Regions from separate parts of the Paracidovorax sp. genome, predicted to be linked through region 3. Evidence: predicted binding sites of a transcription regulator. Region 3 holds the regulator's gene; each other region holds the start of a gene.

Region 1 (6,898 bases), on a different contig from region 3:
CACCGCGAGGCCGTCGAAGGCCCCGTGCCCGCGCTGGACGATCCGCGCCACGCCGCCTTTACCGAGGAGGTGAAGCTCGAACCCTTCGCCCGCGCGTTGCGCGAGACCGCGCCACAGGTCTGGTTTACGGCCCTGCGCGCCACCGACACGGCGGTGCGTGCGCAGATGGACCCGGTCAGCATCAACCCCGACGGCCTCGTCAAGGTCGCGCCGCTGCTGCACTGGTCGTCCAAGGATCTGTACGAATACCTGCAGGCTCACGGATTGCCTAACAACTTCGACTACGTGGACCCCACCAAGGGCGAAGACAACCGCGAATGCGGGCTGCACCTCTCGCACTGATCGGGCGCGGCGCACCGCCGCGTGGCTGACACCCATCCTTCGATAGCAAGGCGTGCCCGGGGCACGCCTTTTTTTCGCCCCGTCCCCACCGGCCGCTCGCACGGATCCACCGTAGGCTTGAGCTGACGCGGTGTGCGCGGGCGCGCCTACGCTCCGCGGCAGGACCGGGTTTTAGAGTGCGTCTATCGCATGCAGCAAGGACTTTCCTCCCTGGGGCGAAAGGGCTGAAGCGAATCCAGGCAACGCACAAAGGAGCACCATGAACGAAGACACCATCAAGGGCAACTGGAAGCAGTTCACCGGCAAGATCAAAGAGCAATGGGGCAAGCTGACGGACGACGACCTCGATGTCGTAGCCGGCAAACGTGACCAGCTCCTGGGCCGCCTGCAGGAACGCCATGGCCTCGCCAAGGATGCCGCCGAAAAGGAGCTGAAGGACTGGGAAGGGCGCAACCCCGACTTCCGCTACGACCGTTGAGCGCCTGAGCGCATCTTCTTTCCCCCCCACACAACAAACCACCGTCCGGCCGCCTGACCACCAGCGGGAGCCGGAATGGATAAGCCTTTTTTTACCTGAGGAGAAACCTATGAAACACGCACGTAACCTGATCGCCATCGTCGCCGCCAGCCTGCTGGCTACTTCCGCAATGGCCATGACTCGCGAAGAGCACAGCGCCGCCAAGACCCGGATCTCGGCCGACTACAAGGCCAACAAGGCCAAGTGCGATGCGCTGACGGCCAACGCCAAGGACATCTGCATGAAGGAGGCCAAGGGCGCCGAAAGCGTTGCCAAGGCTGAGCTGGAAGCGCAGTACAAGCCCAGCGACAAGAACACCTACAAGGTCGCCGAAGCGCGCGCTGATGCTGACTACGCCGTCGCCAAGGAAAAGTGCGACGACCAGAGCGGCGACGCCAAGAAGATTTGCGAAAAGGACGCCAAGGCTGCTCACGTGACCGCCAAGGAAAACGCCAAGGTCGCCCGCGCCCAGGCCAAGCCTTCCGACAACGCGACCAAGAAGGACGCCAACGTCGCAGAGGTGAAGAAGGAAGCCACCGAAGAAAAGCGCGAAGCCCAGTACAAGGCTGCCAAGGAGCGCTGCGACACCATGTCGGGCGACGTGAAGGACAAGTGCGTGGCTGACGCCAAGCGCATGTACGGCCAGTAATGGCCGAGCGTTCCGGCCATGCGATAGCTCACCCCGTGAGATTCGCTTGGCTGGACGGTCCTCGTGAAGAGGGCTCGGCTGTCACATCGCTGAGTCCCCTGAAGATAGGCCCTGCTGATGCAGGGCTTTTTCTTTGCCCGGGTGAGAGGGGCCCCACCTGTGCCGGCCGACGCGCGGCTGCCCGGTCCACCCTACGGCAGGCGTCCTCGGCTTGTGGTGTGTCCCTGTCGAATACGAACCGGGTTTGGGGCCATGAGCTGGCAGGGGGGCGGGCCAAGGCGCTGAACCGTCGTCGCCTCGCGCGCCCTGCGGAAAACGGCGGTGACCTTGTGATCTGGATCAAAGCTCCGTCCACGGCTGTTCCCTAAGCTGGGGCACTGGTCTCGCCACCATCGGTGGGCCTCTGCAACAAGGATGGGGAAAGCCATGGCTGGATTGGAATGGTCAGAAGGATTGGCGCTGGATCTGCCCCTGATGGATACGACCCATCAGGAGTTCGTCGCACTGCTGACAGCCGTGCAGGAGGCCGATGACGCGGCGCTGCTGCCCGCCTGGCATGCGCTTTTCGAACACACGGTGGCGCATTTCGGCCAGGAAGACCGCTGGATGCAGAGCACCCGCTTCGCATCCGGCAACTGCCATTCCATGCAGCACCGCGTGATCCTGCAGGTGCTGGGAGAGGGCACCGAGCGGGCCGAGAAGCACGGCGAACTCAACGTGCTGCGCGCGATGGCGTCGGAACTGGCGATCTGGTTTCCGCAGCACACCCAGAGCATGGATGCCGCGCTGGCCTTGCACCTGCGCCGCGTGGGGTTCGACCCTGCCACTGGGTTGGTTGCGGCGCCGGCCGAACTACCCGAGATGCTGATCGAGGGCTGTGGCGGCGCGTGTTCCAGCGGGGGCGACGAAGGCCACCACCGCACCGGGGCCGCGGCCGCCGCACCTCACGACGCCGTGCCGGCCTGACCGCGCAGCCTCGGTCAGCGCGCGACCAGCACCGGAAACAGCTTGCCCAGGCCGTCGGCCATCACCTCCACGGCCAGGGCCGCCAGGATCAGCCCCATCAGCCGGGTCATCACGTTGATGCCGGTCTTGCCCAGCACGCGGGCGATGGGCTCGGCCAGCGAGAAGCACAGGGCCGTGGCCGCCGCGATGACCACGCCGTAGCCCACCAGCGCGAGGTGCTGCCAGATGGTCTGCGCACGGTCGGCGTAGATCACCACGGTGGACATGCTGGCCGGGCCGGTCAGCAGCGGAATGGTGAGCGGCACCACGGCGATGCTGTCGCCCTGCGCGGCCTTTTCGGCGCCTTCTTCCAGCTCGTTGGTCATCGGCTTGGCTTCGGCCGGCTGGGCGTTGAGCATGTTCATCGCGCTGATGAGCAGCAGCAGGCCGCCGCCCACCTGGAAGCTCTGCAGCGAGATGTTGAAGAACGCCAGGATCTGCAGCCCCAGCAGCGCGCATGCGGCGATCACGCAGAAGGCGCTGAAGGCCGCCACCTGGATCGTGCGGCGCCGCTGCGCCGCCGAAAAGCCGGTGGTGTAGTGGATGAAGAAGGGCACGATGGCCAGCGGGTTCACGATCGCGAGCAGGGCGATCAGCGGCTTGATCCAGTCCATCAGCGGCCTCCAGAGACTTCCAGGAAGGACATGGTGGTGTAGGGCGAGGCATCGCCCATCAGCCACACGATGGCCTCGGCCACTTCCTCGGCGGAGCCGCCGCGCCCCATGGGCACCTGGTGTGCCAGGTCGCGCACGCGGTCGGGCAGGCCGCCGCTGGCATGGATCTCGGTCTCGATCAGCCCCGGGCGCACGGCGTTCACGCGGATGCCCTCGGCCGCCACCTCGCGCGCCAGGCCCAGGGTCAGCACGTCGATGGCGCCCTTGGCCGCCGCATAGTCCACGTACTGCCCGGCCGAGCCCAGCCGCGCCGCCGCGCTGGAGACGTTGACGATGCTGCCGCCTGCGCCGCCGTGCCGGGTGCTCATGCGGCGCACGGCTTCGCGGGCGCAGTAGAAGCTGCCCAGCACATTGATGTCGAACATGCGGCGCAGGCGCTCGCCGCTCATTTCGTCCACGCGGGCGGGCATGTCCACCACCCCGGCGTTGTTGACCAGCGCGCCCAGGCGGCCCCGGTGGCCCAGTTGTTCGTCCACGGCGGCGAACATCGCCACCACGTCGGCCTCCACGGCCACGTCGCCCTGCACGGCGATGGCCGTGCCACCCGCTGCAGTGATCTGCCGCACCACGGTCTGGGCGGCCTCGGCGTTGCGGGCGTAGTTGACGGCCACGGCCCAGCCCTGGCGCGCAGCCAGCACGGCGGTGGCCGCGCCTATGCCCCGGCTGCCGCCAGTCACAAGGGCTATTCGGTTGCTGTCGTTCATGTGCCGTCTCCTGCTGCAAGAATGAGGGGCCTGCGGGGCGCGCCGGCCGTGCTGCACGGCATTACAGCATCGCGGGCCCGGGCGCTTCGGCTGTTGGCCGCCACGCCCGCCATCTTCCCTGCTTTTCCTCCCTCATTTCCGCCTTCCAAGGAGCCAAGTCCATGGGTCAGTTCGTCGATCTCACTTCCGCTGATGGTTTCACCGTACCCGCCTGGGTCGCAATGCCCGAAGGCACGCCGCGCGGCGGCGTGGTGGTGCTGCAGGAAATCTTCGGCGTGAATTCGCACATCCGCAGCGTGGCCGAGCGCTGGGCCGCGCAGGGCTACGCCGCCGTGGCGCCGGCCCTGTTCGCCCGCGTCAAGCCCGATGTGGAGCTGGGCTACAGCGCGCAGGACATGGAAGACGGCATCGCGCTCAAGGCTCAGGCCGAGGCGCTGCCGGGCGCCGGCGTGCTGCCCGACATCCAGGCCGCCATCGGGCATGCCGCACAGCTCGGCGGCGGCAAGGTGGGCATCGTGGGCTTCTGCTGGGGCGGCCTGCTCGCCTGGCGCGCGGCCTGCGAACTGCAGGGCCTGTCGGCTGCGCTCTGCTACTACGGCGGCGGCATGACGATGGGCGAGGAGGTCAAGCGCCAGCCACGCTGCCCGGTGCTGGCGCACTTCGGCCGGCGCGACCACTTCATCACGCTCGACTCGGTCGAGGCCTTCGGCTGCGTCCATCCCGAGGTCGAAATCCACCTGTACGACGCCGACCACGGCTTCAACTGTGACCAGCGCAGCTCCTACGAAGCGACCGCCGCCGCCACGGCCGCCGAGCGCTCGCAGGACTTCCTGTCCCGCCACCTGCGCTGAGCCAGAAGCCCGCAGCCGGGCGCCCGGCTGCGGAGTGCGTCAAAATCATGCCCATGAACGCGCTCAACATCGCCGAATACACCCATAGCCTGGGTCTGCAGGCAAAAGCCGCCTCTGCCCTGATGGCACGGGCGCCTGCTGCTATCAAAAACAAAGCGCTGCTGGCGCTGGCCCGGCGCCTGCGCGAGAGCGTGGATGCGCTGCAGGGGGACAACGCCCGCGACCTGGAGCGTGCCCGCGCCGCAGGCCTGGCCGAGCCCATGGTGGACCGCCTCAAGCTCAGCCCCAAGGTGCTGGAAACCTGCGCCCAGGGTTGCGAGCAGCTGGCCGCCATGCCGGACATCATCGGCGAGATCTCGGGGCTCAAGCAGCAGCCCAGCGGCATCCGCGTGGGCCAGATGCGCGTGCCTATCGGCGTGTTCGGCATGATCTATGAGAGCCGCCCGAACGTGACCATCGAGGCCGCGAGCCTGAGCATCAAGAGCGGCAACGCCTGCATCCTGCGCGGCGGTTCCGAGGCCATCGACTCCAATCGCGCGCTGGCGCTGCTGGTGCAAGCGGCGCTGGCCGAGGCCGGCCTGCCCCAAGACGCGGTGCAGCTGGTGCAGACCACCGATCGCGAGGCCGTGGGCCAGCTCATCGCCATGCCCGACTACGTGGACGTCATCATCCCGCGCGGCGGCAAGGGCCTGATCGAGCGCATCAGCCGCGATGCCAAGGTGCCCGTCATCAAGCACCTGGACGGCAACTGCCACACGTATGTCGATCACCCCTGCGACGTGGCCATGGCCGTGAAAGTGGCCGACAACGCCAAGACGAACAAGTACAGCCCCTGCAACGCCAGCGAAGGCCTGCTGGTGGCCCGCGGCGTGGCCGCCGAATTCCTGCCCCAGATCGGCGTGGTCTATGCCGCCAAGGGCGTGGAGATGCGCGGCTGCCCCGAGGCGCTGGCCCTGCTGACCGACGTGCCCGGCGCGCTGCTGACGCCCGCCACCGAGCAGGACTGGTCCGAGGAGTACCTTGCGCCCATCATCAGCATCAAGGTGGTGGACGGCCTCGACGAAGCGATTCGCCACATCAACCGCTATGGCAGCCACCACACCGATGCGATCCTCACGCGCGACCACATGCACGCGCAGCGCTTCCTGCGCGAGGTGGATTCGGCCAGCGTGATGGTCAACGCCAGCACGCGCTTTGCGGACGGCTTCGAGTACGGCCTGGGCGCGGAGATCGGCATCAGCACCGACAAATTCCACGCCCGCGGCCCGGTGGGCATCGAGGGCCTGACCTCGCTCAAGTGGGTGGTGCTGGGCGAAGGCGAAGTGCGCGCTTGAACGTGAAATGCCCTCCTGAGGCGCTGTGCGCCGTCCTCCCGAGGGAGTCGCCGCTGGCGTTCGCCCGCCCTGCCGGAGTCCGCGCATGAAGATCATCATCCTGGGCGCCGGCCGCGTGGGCCACAGCGTGGCCGAGAGCCTGGTCTCCGAGCAGAACGACATCACCGTCATCGACACCGATGCCGAACGACTGCTCGATCTGGAGTCGCGCTTCGATCTGCGCGGTGTGGTGGGCAACGGCATCGACCCGCAGGTGCTGGCCGAAGCCGGTGCCCGCGATACCGACCTGCTGATCGCCTGTGCCGCGCAGGACGAGACCAACCTGGTCTGCTGCAAGATTGCGCAGCTGCTTTTCAACGTGCCCACGCGCATCGCGCGGGTGCGCTCCTCCGGCTTCGATGCCGAGCAGGGCGAGCTGCTGCTGGGCAAGGACGGCTTCGGCGTGGACCGCATCATTTGCCCCGAAGAGTCGCTCACCCGCTACATCGCCAAACTGGTGGAGTTCCCCGAAGCGCTGCAGGTGCGCCAGTTCGCGGGCGGCCTGGCTTGCCTGGTGTCGGTGCGGGCGTTGCACGGCGCGCCCATGGTGGGCATGCGTATCGCCGCCATGCGCGAGTCGGCCCCCGAGGTGGCCATGCGCATCGTGGCCATCTACCGCCGTTTCCCCGAAGAGCCCGACCGCTTCATCGCCTGCGAGGGCAATACGCGGGTGGAGCCGGGCGACGAGGTGTTCGTGCTGTCGGCGCGGGAGCAGATTCCGCAGGTGCTGGCCGCGCTGCACCGCCGGGACGACCAGCCCGCGCGGCCGGTGCGCCGCATCAT
Region 2 (6,898 bases), on a different contig from region 3:
TGCAGGTCTGGCGCGATGCCAAGAACGTGTTCAGCGCTACGCTGTCCGATCTCCACCAGGTCTGGGACGCGGTGAGCTGGAAGATCTGCCAGCAGCGCGACAACCCGGCCTGCGCCGATGCCGAGCATGCCGCCGCGGGCGAGCCCACCGACCCGGGCCTGCACGTCGCTCTCACCTTCGACCCGGCCGAGGACGTGGCCGCGCCGTTCCTGAACCTGGCCCGCCCCAAGGTCGCCATCCTGCGCGAGCAGGGCGTCAACTCGCATGTGGAAATGGCCTACGCCTTCACCGAAGCTGGCTTTGAGGCCTTCGACGTCCACATGACCGACCTGCAGTCCGGCCGCGCCGACCTCGCCGCCTTCCAGGGCGTGGTTGCCTGCGGCGGATTCAGCTACGGCGACACCCTGGGCGCCGGCATCGGCTGGGCGCGCTCCATCACCTTCAACGAGCGGCTCTCCGCGCAGTTCCAGGGCTTCTTCGGCCGGGGCGACACCTTCGGCCTGGGCGTGTGCAACGGCTGCCAGATGTTCGCCGAGCTGGCCGACATCATCCCGGGCGCCGAAGCCTGGCCGCGCTTCACCACCAACCAGAGCGAGCGCTTCGAGGCGCGTCTCTCGCAGGTGGAAGTGCTGGAATCGCCCAGCCTGTTCTTCGCCGGCATGGCGGGCAGCCGCCTGCCGATCGCCGTGGCGCACGGCGAGGGCTATGCCAATTTCAGCCGCCGCGGCAACGCCGCCCAGGCCATTGCCGCAATGCGCTTCGTGGACCACCACGGCGCGCCGACCGAGCAGTACCCGCTCAATCCCAATGGCAGCGCGGGCGGCCTCACCGCCGTGACCACGGCCGACGGCCGCTTCACGGCCATGATGCCGCACCCTGAGCGCGTGTTCCGCAACGTGCAGATGAGCTGGACCAGCGGCGACTTGAGCGCGGCCAGCCCCTGGCTGCGTATCTGGCGCAACGCCCGCCGCTGGGTGGGTTGACCGCCTGCCGCAGGCGGCCGTGTCGCCCCGCGGTTCCGCACGGCGCCGGGGCTACCGCCCCGGGCGCTCAGGTCGGCGCCATCAGCCCGTTCCAGCGCCGCAGGAAGTCGAATGCTTCCGCCGGCGGCTGGGGCCGGCTCAGGTAGTAGCCCTGGGCCTGGTCGCAGCCGATTTGCAGCAGCTGGTCGAACACCTCGGCCGTTTCCACCCCTTCGGCCAGCAGTCGATAGCCCAGCGTGTGGCCTAGTTGGACCATGGCGCGCACCACGTCGAGGGCGCGGGCGTCGGTGCCGATGGGGCGGATCAGCGACTGGTCAAGTTTGAGGACTTCGGCCGGCAGGCCATAGAGGCAGCCGAAGTTGCAGTAGCCCGTGCCGAAGTCGTCCAGCGCCACGCGCACGCCCAGCGCCCGCAATGCGCGCACTGCGTCCAGAGTAGGGCCCTCCGTCAGCACCGCGTTCTCGGTGCATTCGATCTCCAGGCGCGAGGGCGCCAGGCCGTGGCGTTCGCAGCTGGGGAGCAATTGGTCCATGAAGCCGGGGTGCTCCAGATTGCGCGGCGAGACATTGACCGCGACGTTCACCCGCACGTCTTCGGCCTCCCAGGCACGGATCTGCGCGAGTGCGGTGTCTATCACCCAGTGCGTCACCGGCTGGATGTACGTGGTCTTTTCCAGCAGCGGGATGAATTCGCCCGGCGACACGGGACCCAGCACCGGGTGGTCCCAGCGCAGCAGGGCTTCGACGCTGGTGTATTGCATGGAGGCACGCTCGAACTGGGGTTGGTAGACCAAGCGGAACTCCCCCGAGTCCAGCGCGCGCGGTACGCGGGCCAGCAGTTCATAGGCATGCTGGTGGCGCACATCGGCTGCTGCGTCATAGACGGTGATGTCGTCGATGGTGCCGCTGGCATGAAACAGCGCCACGCTGGCGCGCCGCAGGGCATCGCCCGCATCCGCGGGTTCCAGCTTGAGCGGCACCAGGCCGATGCGACGGCGTTGATGGATGACGGGGTGTCGGCCGTCGCTCAGGTTCATTAGGGCGTGGTCAAGGCTGGAGAGCAGCGTTTCCGCGAAAGCCCGGGTTTCCGTGACCGAGCTGCCCTTGAGCACCAGCGCCAGATGGCTGGAGTCGGTACGGTACACGCGCGTCGTGTCACCCACCCAGAGGGCGATCTGGCGGCCGGCCTGGTGGTAGAGCCGCTCGATCGAGTCCGTGCCGACGGCGCGCCGCACGTCCATCAGCACCTCGGTGGACATGAGCTCCACCAGCGCGAGCGTGCGCTCGCCGCCGGGCTCGCTCACGCACAGGCCCGCCAGGTCGGCCAGCAGTTGGTTCCGGTTGGGCAGCAGGGTGGCCTCGTCAAGCCGCGCGAAAGAGCACTGCAGGTTGATCTGTGCCACCGCCAAGGCCGCAAAGTCCTCCAACTGCCGGATCTGGTGGGCATCGAAGCTGCGGGGCCGGTGGTCGAGCACGCACAGCGCGCCGAGGATGTGCCCGTTGAGCAGGCGCAGCGGCGCACCCGCATAGAACCGGATGTGCGGCGCGCCGGTGACCAGCGGGTTGTTGACGAAGCGGGAGTCTTTGAGCGAGTCCTCCACCACCATCACGCTTTGCTGGCGGATCGTGTGGTTGCAGAACGCATCTTCGCGGCAGGTTTCGCGCACGCCCATGCCGATCTCGGACTTGAACCACTGGCGGTCCGCATCGATGAAGCCGATGATGGCCATCGGCGCATCGAAGGTTTTGCAGACAAGCCGTGTGATGCGATCGAACTCCTCGGAAGGCGGGGAGTCCAGCAGGCCCGTGGCCCGTAATGTGGCAAGTCGCTCCGCTTCAGAATATCTGGAGGTGGACATAGAAAAAGGCATGAAAAAAGCGCGGGGATGACCAAAAGCCCCGTTACCTGGCTGCAATGTAACCCAGCGTGGCCCGTCGCATCGTCGGCTCGGCAGCCCAGGCACCGGGGGCATGCAAGGCCTTGTCCTGCAAGCGCTTGAGTGGCGGGAAGGCAAATGCCCGTCAGGCTGGCCCCCATACTCTTCGGATCTGTTTCTCACTTTCTTTCGGAGCGTAACCATGGCCGGTGCCAGCCTCATCACCCTGCTCGACGATATCGCCACCGTGCTGGACGACGTGGCGTTGATGACCAAGGTCGCGGCGCGCAAGAGCGTGGCCATGGCCGACGACGTGTCCGTCATGACCAAGGTGGCCGCGCAGAAGACGGCCGGTGTGCTCGGTGACGATCTGGCGCTGAACGCCCAGCAGGTGGCCGGCGTGCATGCCGACCGGGAGCTGCCCGTGGTGTGGGCCGTGGCCAAAGGCTCGCTGGTGAACAAGGCCATCCTGGTGCCGGCGGCGCTGCTCATCAGCGCCTTTGCACCGTGGGCGGTCACGCCGCTTCTGATGGTGGGGGGCGGCTTCCTCTGCTATGAGGGCTTTGAGAAGTTGGCCCACAAGTTCCTGCACCGGGGCGACTCTGAAAAGGGCGCGGAGAAGGCCGATAGCGTGCCTGTGCATGCAGCAGCCTCCGCACCGTCCGCAGGGGCAGCGCCCACGGACATCGCCGCGTTCGAGAAGGAGAAGGTCAAGGGGGCCGTGCGCACCGACTTCATCCTGTCGGCCGAGATCATCGCCATCACCCTGGGGACGGTCAGCGGCGCGCCGTTCATGACGCAGGTGGCGGTGATGGTGGGCATCGCGCTGGCAATGACAGTGGGCGTCTATGGTTTGGTGGCCGGCATCGTCAAGCTGGACGACCTGGGCCTGTGGCTGAGCCGCAAGGCCAGTCGTGCAGCGCAGGCCGTGGGGCGCGGCATCGTCGCGGCGGCGCCGTGGTTGATGAAGGGCCTGTCGGTCGCGGGCACTGCCGCCATGTTCCTGGTCGGCGGTGGCATCCTGGTACATGGTGTGCCGGCGCTGGCGCATGCCATCGAGGGCTGGGCCGCCGGACTGGAGCAGGGCCCTGCGGGGGGGCTGTGGTCCTTCCTCGCCAGCCATCTGCTGAGCGCGCTGGTGGGCGTGGTGGCGGGCGCCATCGTGCTGGCGGTGGTCAGCGGCGTGCAGCGCCTGCGGGGCCGCACGCAGGCTGCTGCGCACTGACCTGGCACTGCGCATCCGTACGGTCGGTGCGCCGAAGTTTGCGCTGGATCATGGATCCGGCCAGTGCCAGCCGGTGCGGAGTGCGCCGATTTGATGTGCGGCAAGGCGGGCATGCCGCCGCAGGGGCCCAATGCGTTCACGGGGGTCGTCCCCGGTCAACCGCAACGAGTTCCGTATGAAAAAAACCTGGCTGGCCCTGGCCGTTCTGTGTTCCCTGGCTTCGAGCGCCGCATTCGCGCAAGACGCTGCCGACGGCCGCTGGATGGTGCGCGCGCGCGCCGTGCATCTGGACAGCGTGAACAAGGATTCCACCGGCCTGGGCCTGTCGATCAACGACAAGGTGCTGCCCGAGGTGGACTTCACCTATTTCTTCAGCCCCAACATCGCGGCCGAACTGATCCTGACTGTGCCGCAGAAGCAGGACATCCGCGCTGACGGCCTGGGCAAGATCGGCACGCTCAAGCACCTGCCGCCGGCCCTGCTGGCGCAATACCACTTCACGCAGTTCAGCGGCTTCAAGCCCTATGTGGGCGCCGGCATCAACTACACGCGCTTTTCCAGCGTGCGTTTCAACCCGGCCGTGCAGGCCGCGCTCAGCCCCAGCATCGACAAGAGCAGCTGGGGCGGCGCGCTGCAGGTGGGCGTGGACATTCCCCTGTCCAAGAACCTCTATCTGAACATCGACGTGAAGAAGGTGTTCATCGAGACCGACGTGTTCTCGGCCGGCAACAAGGTCGGCACGCTCAAGATCAACCCGGTGCTGGCCGGCGTGGGCCTGGGCTGGCGGTTCTGACGCCCGCCGCCGCCTTCGGGCGGTGGAGGCACATAGCGAGGCCGGCCGGTGTGCCGGCCTTTTTGCTTTTGCTATTAAAAATATAGCTGGGCGTGCAGGTGGCGACAGCGCCAGCGGCTAGAAATCCTTGACTATCACTGCGCCGGCTGGGCACCGAAGGGCCCGCTGCCGCCGCCTTGGCCGAGCAGGCGCCGCCCGAGCGCGGGCAGGGCGGTGGCCACGTCGATGCGCATGGGCTGCTGCACCACGCGGCCGCCGCCTTGGGCCACGGCGGCGGCGGGCCCCAGGTCGAAGTCGAAGCTGTAGGCCGGCTCCTGTCCCATGCGCAGGTCGGTCACGTGGATGTGGCCGGCATCGTCCTGCCAGAGCCGCCAGAAGCCCCGGCTGAATTGCGCCATGCGTTGCACCTGCGGGTGCTGGTCGTAGCGGGCGATCAGTTCGACGCCGCGCGGGTGCGCGGTCCACTGCATCGGCCGGCCGCCGTCGGCCAGGGCGTAGAAGCCTTCGAGGTACTGCGAGGGCGTGACGGCCACGACGCGCCAAAGCAGGGTGTTGAGCGGCGTGGGGGTCACCAGCACCCGTTCGGCCTGCACGCCCCGCGCCGCCAGGGCCGTGCGCGCCACGCCGGTCACGTACTGCTGGGCCGCGAAGCTCCAGGCCAGGTAGGCGGTGCTTACGGCCAGCGCCCAGCCGTTCCAGCGCAGTCCCCGTCCGCCGCGCAGCAGCAGGGCCAGCACTACGCCGGCCAGCAGCGGCAGGGTGTAGAGCGGGTCGATGATGAAGATGCTGCCCACGCCCAGCGGCGTGTCGTCGAAGGGCCGCAGCAACTGTGTGCCATAGACCGTCATCCAGTCCAGCAGCGGGTGGGTGACCAGCGCCAGCCACATCGCCAGCCACCAGCGGCGCCAGAGTGCTGTCTCGCCGTGCAGCCGTGCCGCCAGCCCGCCCAGCGGCAGCGAGAGCACGCTCAGGTAGAACAAGGAGTGGCTCTCGGCGCGATGCAGCACCATGTTGGCGATGGCGTCGCCGTGGTCGATGAAGGTGTCCAGGTCGGGAAGCGTGCCAGCGGCCGCGCCCCAGAGGGCTGCCTTCCACACCGCCGTGCGGCGTCCCAGGGCGGCGATCGAGACGGCCGAGCCCAGCGCGATCTGCGTGAGTGAATCCATGGGGTCAACATACCAGAGCGCTGCGCTGCGGCCACGTGCCATGAATGCCACGCTGGGCGTGTCGCGTGCCCGTCCTACAGCCGCCGGCCGGCCACTCTGCAATTCTCGGGCGGCGTGGGCTTGACTGGCTCATCTGCACCCATTCGTCCGTCGCGGCCCGGTGACTCGCTCCGCCGCATCCCGCAGGCCCGCCTGCCGCAACCCGCTCCTGCCACCATGCATTACCCTTTGCATCTCGACATCATCCAGGGGCTGGCGCGCCACCCCGCGAGCATTTCCCCCAAGTACTTCTACGACCAGCGCGGCTCGCGGCTGTTCGAGGACATCACGCGCCTGCCCGAGTACTACCCCACCCGGACGGAGGCTGCCGTGATGCAGGCGCACGGTGACGAGATTGCACGCTCCGTCGCCACGTGCACCACCGTGATCGAACCGGGTGCCGGCAACTGCGAGAAGGCGCGCCGGCTCTGCGAGCTGCTGCGCCCCGAGCGTTTCGTGGGCCTGGACATCTCGGCGGACTTCCTTCGCGAAGGCGTGGCCCGGCTGGGCGCGGCCATGCCAGCCCTGCAGGCGCAGGCGGTGGCCGGCGACATCACGCGGCCCATCCTGCTGCCGCCCGACATCCCCCGCGCCCAGCGCCTGGTGTTCTACCCGGGCTCGTCCATCGGCAACTTCGAGCCGCCCCAGGCCCAGCAGCTGCTGGCGAATCTGCGTGCGCTGGTGGATGCCGACGGCGGACTGCTGGTCGGTGTGGATCTGCGCAAGGACGTGGAGGTGCTGGAGGCCGCCTACGACGATGCGGCCGGAGTCACCGCCGCCTTCAATCTGAACGTGCTGTCGCATGTGAACCGGCTC
Region 3 (6,898 bases):
CCGCGACATCTATCTGCGTGAGGGCTGCTACAACTGCCACTCGCAGATGATCCGCCCCTTCCGCGCCGAGACGCTGCGCTATGGCCACTACTCCGTGGCGGGCGAGTTCGTCTACGACCACCCCTTCCAGTGGGGCAGCAAGCGCACGGGCCCTGACCTGCAGCGCGTGGGCGGCAAGTACAGCGACGAGTGGCACCGCATCCACCTGAACAACCCGCGCGACGTGGTGCCCGAATCGAACATGCCCGCCTACCCGTGGTTGGCGAAGACCCAGGTCGATCCCAGCGTGGTCGAACCCCGCATGAAGGCGCTGCGCATCGTGGGCGTGCCTTACACCGATGCGGAGATCGCCGGCGGAGCCGACGAGGTCAAGGGCAAGACCGAGCTGGACGCGCTTGTCGCCTACCTGCAGGTCATGGGCCGCGCGCTCAAGTAAGCCCGCGCCGCACACCGCAACCAAGGAGCCTGCTATGGATATCACCACCATGCGCATCGTGGCCACGCTGGCATCGCTGGCGTGCTTTCTGGGCATCTGGGTCTGGGCGTTCCTGCGCCGCAACCAGGCCCGCTTCGAAGAGGCGGCGCAGCTGCCCTTCGTGCAGGACTGACGGACTCACTGCCGGCCTTTCCGCCGGTCTTTCCGACCGATCGAACGGCCGCACGCACAAGAAACGAGAGAACCCATGAGCGATTTCACCAACCATTTCTGGTCCCTCTATGTGGCCGGGCTCACGCTGGCCGGCATCCTGGCCTGCGCCCTGCTGCTGTGGATCACCTCGCGCAAGAAGGTCGAGGCCACGGCCGACAACACCACCGGCCACGTCTGGGACGAAGACCTGCGCGAGATGAACAACCCGCTGCCGCGATGGTGGATGTGGCTGTTCATCATCACCATGGTCTTTGGCGTGGCCTATCTGGTGGCCTACCCGGGCCTGGGGGCCTTCTCCGGCCGTCTGGGCTGGACGCAGCGCGGCGAGTACGAGGCCGAGATGGCCAAGGCCGATGCCGAGCTGCAGCCGCTCTACGCCCGCTTCGCGCAAATGAAGCCTGAAGACATGGCGCGCGATCCGCAGGCCATGGCCATCGGCGAACGCCTCTTTCTCAATAACTGCGCGCAGTGCCACGGCTCCGATGCGCGCGGTAGCAAGGGCTTTCCCAACCTCACCGATGGCGACTGGCTGCATGGCGGCGCGCCCGAGCAGATCCACCAGACCATCCATGCCGGCCGCATTGGCGTGATGCCGCCGATGGCCGCCGCCGTGGGATCGCCCGAAGACGTGCGCAACCTCGCGCAGTACGTGCTGAGCCTCTCTGGCAGCCCGCACGATTCGCTGCGCGCATCGCTGGGCAAGTCCAAGTTCACGGCCTGCGCGGCATGCCATGGCATGGATGGCAAGGGCAACACGGCGCTGGGCGCGCCCAACCTCACCGATGACATCTGGCTGCACGGCTGGGGTGAGGCCGCGATCACCGCGATGATCAACAACGGCAAGACCAACCAGATGCCAGCGCAGGCTGGCAAGCTCACCGACAGCCAGATCAACGTGCTGACGGCCTATGTCTGGGGTCTTTCGAACGGCAAGCCCGGCGCCGCCGTGCGCTGAGCGAGCCCCGAAGCACGTGTCACACGCAACCGCCGTGTCCACGTCCTGAGCCGGCGCCTCGGCGCCGGCTGCATTGCTTTCTCCTTTCCTTTTTTCCATGCGACTCGGAACCCATCCGGGCCCCCGCCACAGGCACCCACCATGAAGCCCGCCGAAGGCCCTCCGGCCAAGGTCATACCGATCACTCCCGTCCCCGCAGAAAGCCAGTCGCTCTACGAGGCGCAGCAGAAGATCTACCCGCGCGCGATCAGTGGCGTCTTCGCGCGCTGGCGCTGGCTCATGGTCGTGCTCACGCAGCTGGTGTTCTACGGCTTGCCGTGGCTGCAGTGGGGTGGGCGGCAGATGGTGCTGTTCGACCTGGGCGCACGCCGGTTCTACCTGTTTGGCCTGGTGCTCTATCCGCAGGACTTCATCTACCTCACCGGCCTGCTTGTCATCTCGGCGCTGTCGCTGTTCCTCTTCACTGCGGTGGCGGGGCGGCTGTGGTGCGGCTTCGCCTGTCCGCAAACGGTCTATACCGAGATCTTCATGTGGATCGAGCACCGTGTGGAAGGTGATCGCAGCGCACGCCTGCGGCTGGACCGCAGCGGCTGGACGGCAGAGAAGATCGCCAAGAAGAGCACCAAGCAGTTGCTGTGGATCGCCATCGCGGGCTGGACAGGCTTCAGCTTCGTGGGCTACTTCGTGCCCATCCGCCTGCTGGGGGCGGAGCTGTTGGCACTGCAGGGCTCGTGGCAGATCTTCTGGGTGGCGTTCTACGCCCTTGCCACCTACGGCAACGCCGGTTTCATGCGCGAGCAGGTGTGCAAGTACATGTGCCCCTATGCGCGCTTTCAGAGCGCCATGTTCGACAGCGACACGCTGATCGTGACCTATGACCAGGCCCGCGGCGAGCCGCGCGGCCCGCGCAACAAGTCGGTGGCCGACCCTCGGGCGCAGGGGCTCGGCGACTGCATCGACTGCACCCTGTGCGTGCAGGTCTGCCCGGTGGGGATCGACATCCGCAACGGCCTGCAGTACGAGTGCATCGGCTGCGGCCTGTGCGTGGATGCCTGCAATACCGTGATGGACAAGATGCGCTATGCGCCGGGCCTGATCCGCTTTTCGACCCAGAACGGCGTGGAGCGCCGCTGGAGCCAGCCGCAGATACTGCGTCGCGTGCTGCGCCCGCGCGTGCTGATCTACAGTGCGGTGCTGGTGCTGCTGTGCATCGGCATGCTGGCCAGCCTGGTGGGGCGTACGCCGCTCAAGGTGGACGTGGTGCGCGACCGCGCCGCGCTCTCGCGCATCGTGGCCGGCGGCCGGCTGGAGAACGTTTACCGTCTGCAGATCATGAATGCCACCGAGGGGCCCCAGCGTTACCGTATCGGCGCGCGAGGCCTGACAGGGCTGGAGGTCGCCTCCGAGCCCGAGGTGGAGGTGGGCCCGGCCGAGGCGCGCTGGGTGGCCGTGCGGCTGCAGGTGCCCTACGGCTCGGCCGAGCCGGGGTCGCACCCGGTGTATTTCGAGGTGCGCGCCCAGGGAGCAGCGGCGCAGGTGTCCGAAAAGTCGGTGTTTCTGGTGCCGCGCTGATGGCCGTGCCCCCAAGCGATCGTCAATAGGTACAAGGTTCTTGGTGAAGCGGACTGTGCGCCGCGAAGGAGTGTGAGCATGACCCCCATCGTTTCATCCGCCGGGCAGCCAGCCGGGCCCGTGTCCCAGCCCTGGTGGCGCTACGGCCATGTGTGGCTCATCATCGCGGGGCCGGCCATCGTGGTGGTCGCAGGCCTGGTGACGCTCTGGCTGGCACTGAGTCGACCCGATCCGGTGCTGGCAGAGGACTACTACCAGCGCGGGCTCGACATCAACAAGACGCTGCGCCAGGACGCCGCCGCCATGGTGCCGGCCCTCAAGGGCCGCAACCATGCGGCCACGCCTGTGCAGGATCGGCCCTGAGCACGTCTCGCGCGAAGGAGAAGACACCATGCTGAAACAGCGACTGATGTGGATCGCCTGGCCCGCCTTTTTGATGGCGGGCGTGATGGAGATGGTCGTCTTTGCCTGTGTGGATCCGCAGGCGCTGCACTGGGCGGACCAGCCGCTCGCGCTCTCGCGCGAAGGGGTCTATACCCTGGCGTTCTTCGTGTTCTGGGCCATCATCATGCTGTCCGGCGCACTCACCACCTTGCTGTCGCTCTCGCCCTTCGAGATCAACCGTTGCCCGGTGCCGGAATGCGAGCGGCCCGCAGACTGCGCGAAATACCCGCGCTAGCACGGCAGCGCGCGCGCACCTGGCGCCCAGTGGGTGTTAGGAGGGGTGTCGCTTCAGTGGCAGGCCTGGTTCTGGCTGTTGACGATGCGCTTGAGCGCCTCTGTGTCGAGGATGCGCACATGGCGCTGCTTCACCTCGACGATGCCTTCCTCGACGAACTTCGAGAAGGTGCGGCTCACGGTCTCGAGCTTCAGGCCCAGGTAGCTGCCGATTTCCTCGCGCGTCATGCGCAGCACCAGTTCGGACTGCGAGAAGCCGCGGGCATGCAGACGCTGCACCAGGTTCAGCAGGAAGGCCGCCAACCGCTCCTCGGCGCGCATGCTGCCCAGCAGGAGCATCACGCCGTGCTCGCGCACGATCTCGCGGCTCATGATCTTGTGCACATGGTTCTGCAGGGCCGTGACCTCGCGCGACAGTTCTTCGATGCGGTCGAAGGGCATGACGCAGACCTCGGCATCTTCCAGCGCGACGGCGTCGCAGCTATGGTGGTCGTTCACGATGCCGTCCAGGCCAATGATCTCGCCGGCCATCTGGAAGCCTGTCACCTGGTCGCGGCCGTCCTCCGTGGCCACGCAGGTCTTGAAGAAGCCGGTGCGGATGGCGAAGAGCGAAGTGAAGGCCTCGCCATTGCGGAACAGAGTTCCCCCGCGCTTGACCTTGCGGCGCACGGCGACGATCTCGTCGATCCGTTGCAGCTGCTGCTCGTTCAGGCCCATGGGCATGCACAGTTCGCGCAGGTTGCAGTTGGAGCAGGCCACTTTGATGGTTTGCGGATTCATATGCACGGAGCTCCTGTAGTGGCTTCGTCGCATCGGGCGAACCGGCGACGGTCGTGCGGTACGGCCCAGGGGCCCTATCGCACAAGAGGTTTCAATTCATTGACGTCTCTGCTGATTGTCTCAGCGCGCTTGCAGACATCGCTTGATGCACATCAAGGACGGCCGAGGGGCCCTGCGGCAAAGTTCGGAGCCGGACCCCAAGGAATTCCTCATGAATGCTGTCACTCCCGAGCTACTGCGTCGCTTCGACGTGCCAGGGCCACGCTACACCTCCTATCCGACGGCGGACCGGTTCGTCGAGGCATTCGGGCAGGACGAGTATGTCCTCGCGTTGCAGCAGCGGCGCGCCGGAGCAGCCTCGATGGCGCTTCCGCTCTCCCTTTATGTGCATATTCCGTTCTGCGAATCGCTCTGCTATTACTGCGCTTGCAACAAGATCATCACGCGCCACCCCGAGCGCGCCACCACCTACTTGCGCTATTTGAGCCGCGAGATTGACCTGCACACCGCGCAGTGCGGGGTGGGGCAGCCCGTAAGCCAGCTGCACCTGGGCGGCGGCAGCCCCACCTTCCTGCCGGATGCGGCGCTGCGCGAACTCATGGCCATTTTGCGGCGCAGCTTCGCGCTGGTGCCGGGCGGTGAATACTCGATCGAGGTGGATCCGCGCACCGTGACCGAGGAGCGCCTGGCCGTGCTGGCCGAGCTGGGCTTCAACCGCCTGAGCTTCGGCGTGCAGGACTTCGACCCCGAAGTGCAGAAGGCCGTCCACCGGGTACAGCCCTCTGCCCAGGTGTTCAGCCTCGTGGAGGCCGCCCGGCGCCTCGGCTTCGAGTCGATCAATGTCGATCTGATCTACGGCCTGCCCCGCCAGACGCCCGAGTCCTTCGACCGTACGCTGGAGCAGATCGCGCTGCTGCGGCCAGACCGCATCGCCCTCTACGCCTATGCCCACCTGCCGGAGCGCTTCAAGCCGCAGCGGCGCATCGTCACGGCCGAGCTGCCGCAGGCTTCTGCCAAGGTGTCCATGCTCTCGCGCTCGCTCCAGTCCTTGGGCGACGCAGGCTATGTGTATGTAGGCATGGACCATTTCGCTTTGCCGCACGATCCTTTGGCCGTGGCCAAGCGCCAGGGCCGGCTGCATCGCAATTTCCAAGGCTACAGCACCCAGCCCGACTGCGACCTGATTGGCCTCGGCGTCTCGGCCATCGGCCGCGTGGGTGCCACCTACAGCCAGAACGCCAAGACGCTGGACGAGTACTACGACTTCCTCGACCAGGGCCGGCTGCCGGTGGTGCGGGGGCTCGCACTCACCCGCGACGACCTGGTACGCCGTGCCGTCATCATGGCGCTGATGTGCCAGGGCGAGGTGCTGTTCGAGCCCATGGAGCAATCCTGGCTGATCGATTTCCGCCGGTATTTCGCCGCCGAGATCGAGCAACTGCACGATCTGCAGGAGCAGGGGCTGGCGACGGTGACAGACGACGCCATCACGGTCACGCCCATGGGCTGGTTCTTCGTGCGCGGCGTGGCCATGGTGTTCGACCGCCATCTGCAGGTGGACCGCAACCGCGCGCGGTTCTCTCGCATCATCTGACGGCCACCCACCCATGCTGGCAACTACCGCCTGGACCGCCCTGGCCATGGGCCTTCTGGGCGGGCCGCACTGCCTGGCCATGTGTGCCGCGCCGTGCGGGGCGATCACCCGCTCGTCAGTGAGTGGGGCCGCTGAGGCCCCTGCGGCAGAGCACGTGCTGAGGCGCCTGGAGCGGCCATCGCTCTCGCGCACCGCGCTTTTCCATGCCGGACGCATCGCGGGCTATGCGACGGCTGGCGCGCTGGCCGCGACGGCCATGGACCGGCTCGCTTGGCTGACTCAGCAGACCTCTGCGCTCAAGCCGGCTTGGACGCTGCTGCATGTCGCCGTGCTGGCCTGGGGGCTGTTGATGCTGCTGCAGGCGCGTCAGCCGGCCTGGATCGAGCGGGCTGGGCGCGGCGCGTGGCGTCGGGTGGCTCCGGCGGTAGGGCGGCGGGGCGGGGCGCTGGCCGCAGGCGGTGCGTGGGCGCTCATGCCCTGCGGCTTGCTGTACTCGGCGCTGCTCGTGGCTGCGCTCTCCGGCAGCGTGGGGGCCGGGGCGGCCACCATGGCGCTCTTTGGTCTGGGCGGCACCGTGTGGCTGCTGGCCGGGCCCTGGGCCTGGGGGCGGTTGCGCAGCCGGATCGACCAGGCCCGCGGCGGTTGGGGCACGCGCCTGTCGGGGCTGCTG

What was found. The regulator FNR, encoded in region 3, switches genes on or off when oxygen is low (the NO sensors DNR and NnrR bind a similar motif). The targets are predictions, from matches to a motif close to TTGATNNNNATCAA.
Region 1: a site for FNR is predicted at 1,838-1,851, ahead of AC3A84_RS11275 (hemerythrin domain-containing protein). Genes of this name have one in related genera too.
Region 2: a site for FNR is predicted at 4,175-4,188, ahead of AC3A84_RS04875 (OmpW/AlkL family protein). Genes of this name have one in related genera too.

What each region holds. Positions count from the first base shown of each region.
Region 1 covers NZ_JBXYZY010000029.1:7,120-14,017, reverse strand. Annotated here, with positions in the region: gene AC3A84_RS11290 (phosphoadenosine phosphosulfate reductase domain-containing protein) at 1-342, shown strand, start outside; gene AC3A84_RS11285 (CsbD family protein) at 602-820, shown strand; gene AC3A84_RS11280 (hypothetical protein) at 930-1,508, shown strand; gene AC3A84_RS11275 (hemerythrin domain-containing protein) at 1,935-2,474, shown strand; gene AC3A84_RS11270 (MarC family protein) at 2,489-3,127, opposite strand; gene AC3A84_RS11265 (SDR family oxidoreductase) at 3,127-3,891, opposite strand; gene AC3A84_RS11260 (dienelactone hydrolase family protein) at 4,053-4,742, shown strand; gene AC3A84_RS11255 (glutamate-5-semialdehyde dehydrogenase) at 4,796-6,076, shown strand; gene trkA (Trk system potassium transporter TrkA) at 6,162-6,898, shown strand, end outside.
Region 2 covers NZ_JBXYZY010000009.1:8,268-15,165, forward strand. Annotated here, with positions in the region: gene purL (phosphoribosylformylglycinamidine synthase) at 1-983, shown strand, start outside; gene AC3A84_RS04865 (sensor domain-containing phosphodiesterase) at 1,051-2,841, opposite strand; gene AC3A84_RS04870 (DUF808 domain-containing protein) at 3,062-4,084, shown strand; gene AC3A84_RS04875 (OmpW/AlkL family protein) at 4,260-4,877, shown strand; gene AC3A84_RS04880 (metal-dependent hydrolase) at 5,012-6,043, opposite strand; gene egtD (L-histidine N(alpha)-methyltransferase) at 6,260-6,898, shown strand, end outside.
Region 3 covers NZ_JBXYZY010000003.1:178,013-184,910, forward strand. Annotated here, with positions in the region: gene ccoO (cytochrome-c oxidase, cbb3-type subunit II) at 1-436, shown strand, start outside; gene AC3A84_RS04645 (cbb3-type cytochrome oxidase subunit 3) at 471-608, shown strand; gene ccoP (cytochrome-c oxidase, cbb3-type subunit III) at 684-1,604, shown strand; gene ccoG (cytochrome c oxidase accessory protein CcoG) at 1,746-3,176, shown strand; gene AC3A84_RS04660 (FixH family protein) at 3,255-3,539, shown strand; gene AC3A84_RS04665 (hypothetical protein) at 3,568-3,855, shown strand; gene fnr (fumarate/nitrate reduction transcriptional regulator Fnr) at 3,909-4,634, opposite strand; gene hemN (oxygen-independent coproporphyrinogen III oxidase) at 4,846-6,228, shown strand; gene AC3A84_RS04680 (sulfite exporter TauE/SafE family protein) at 6,242-6,898, shown strand, end outside.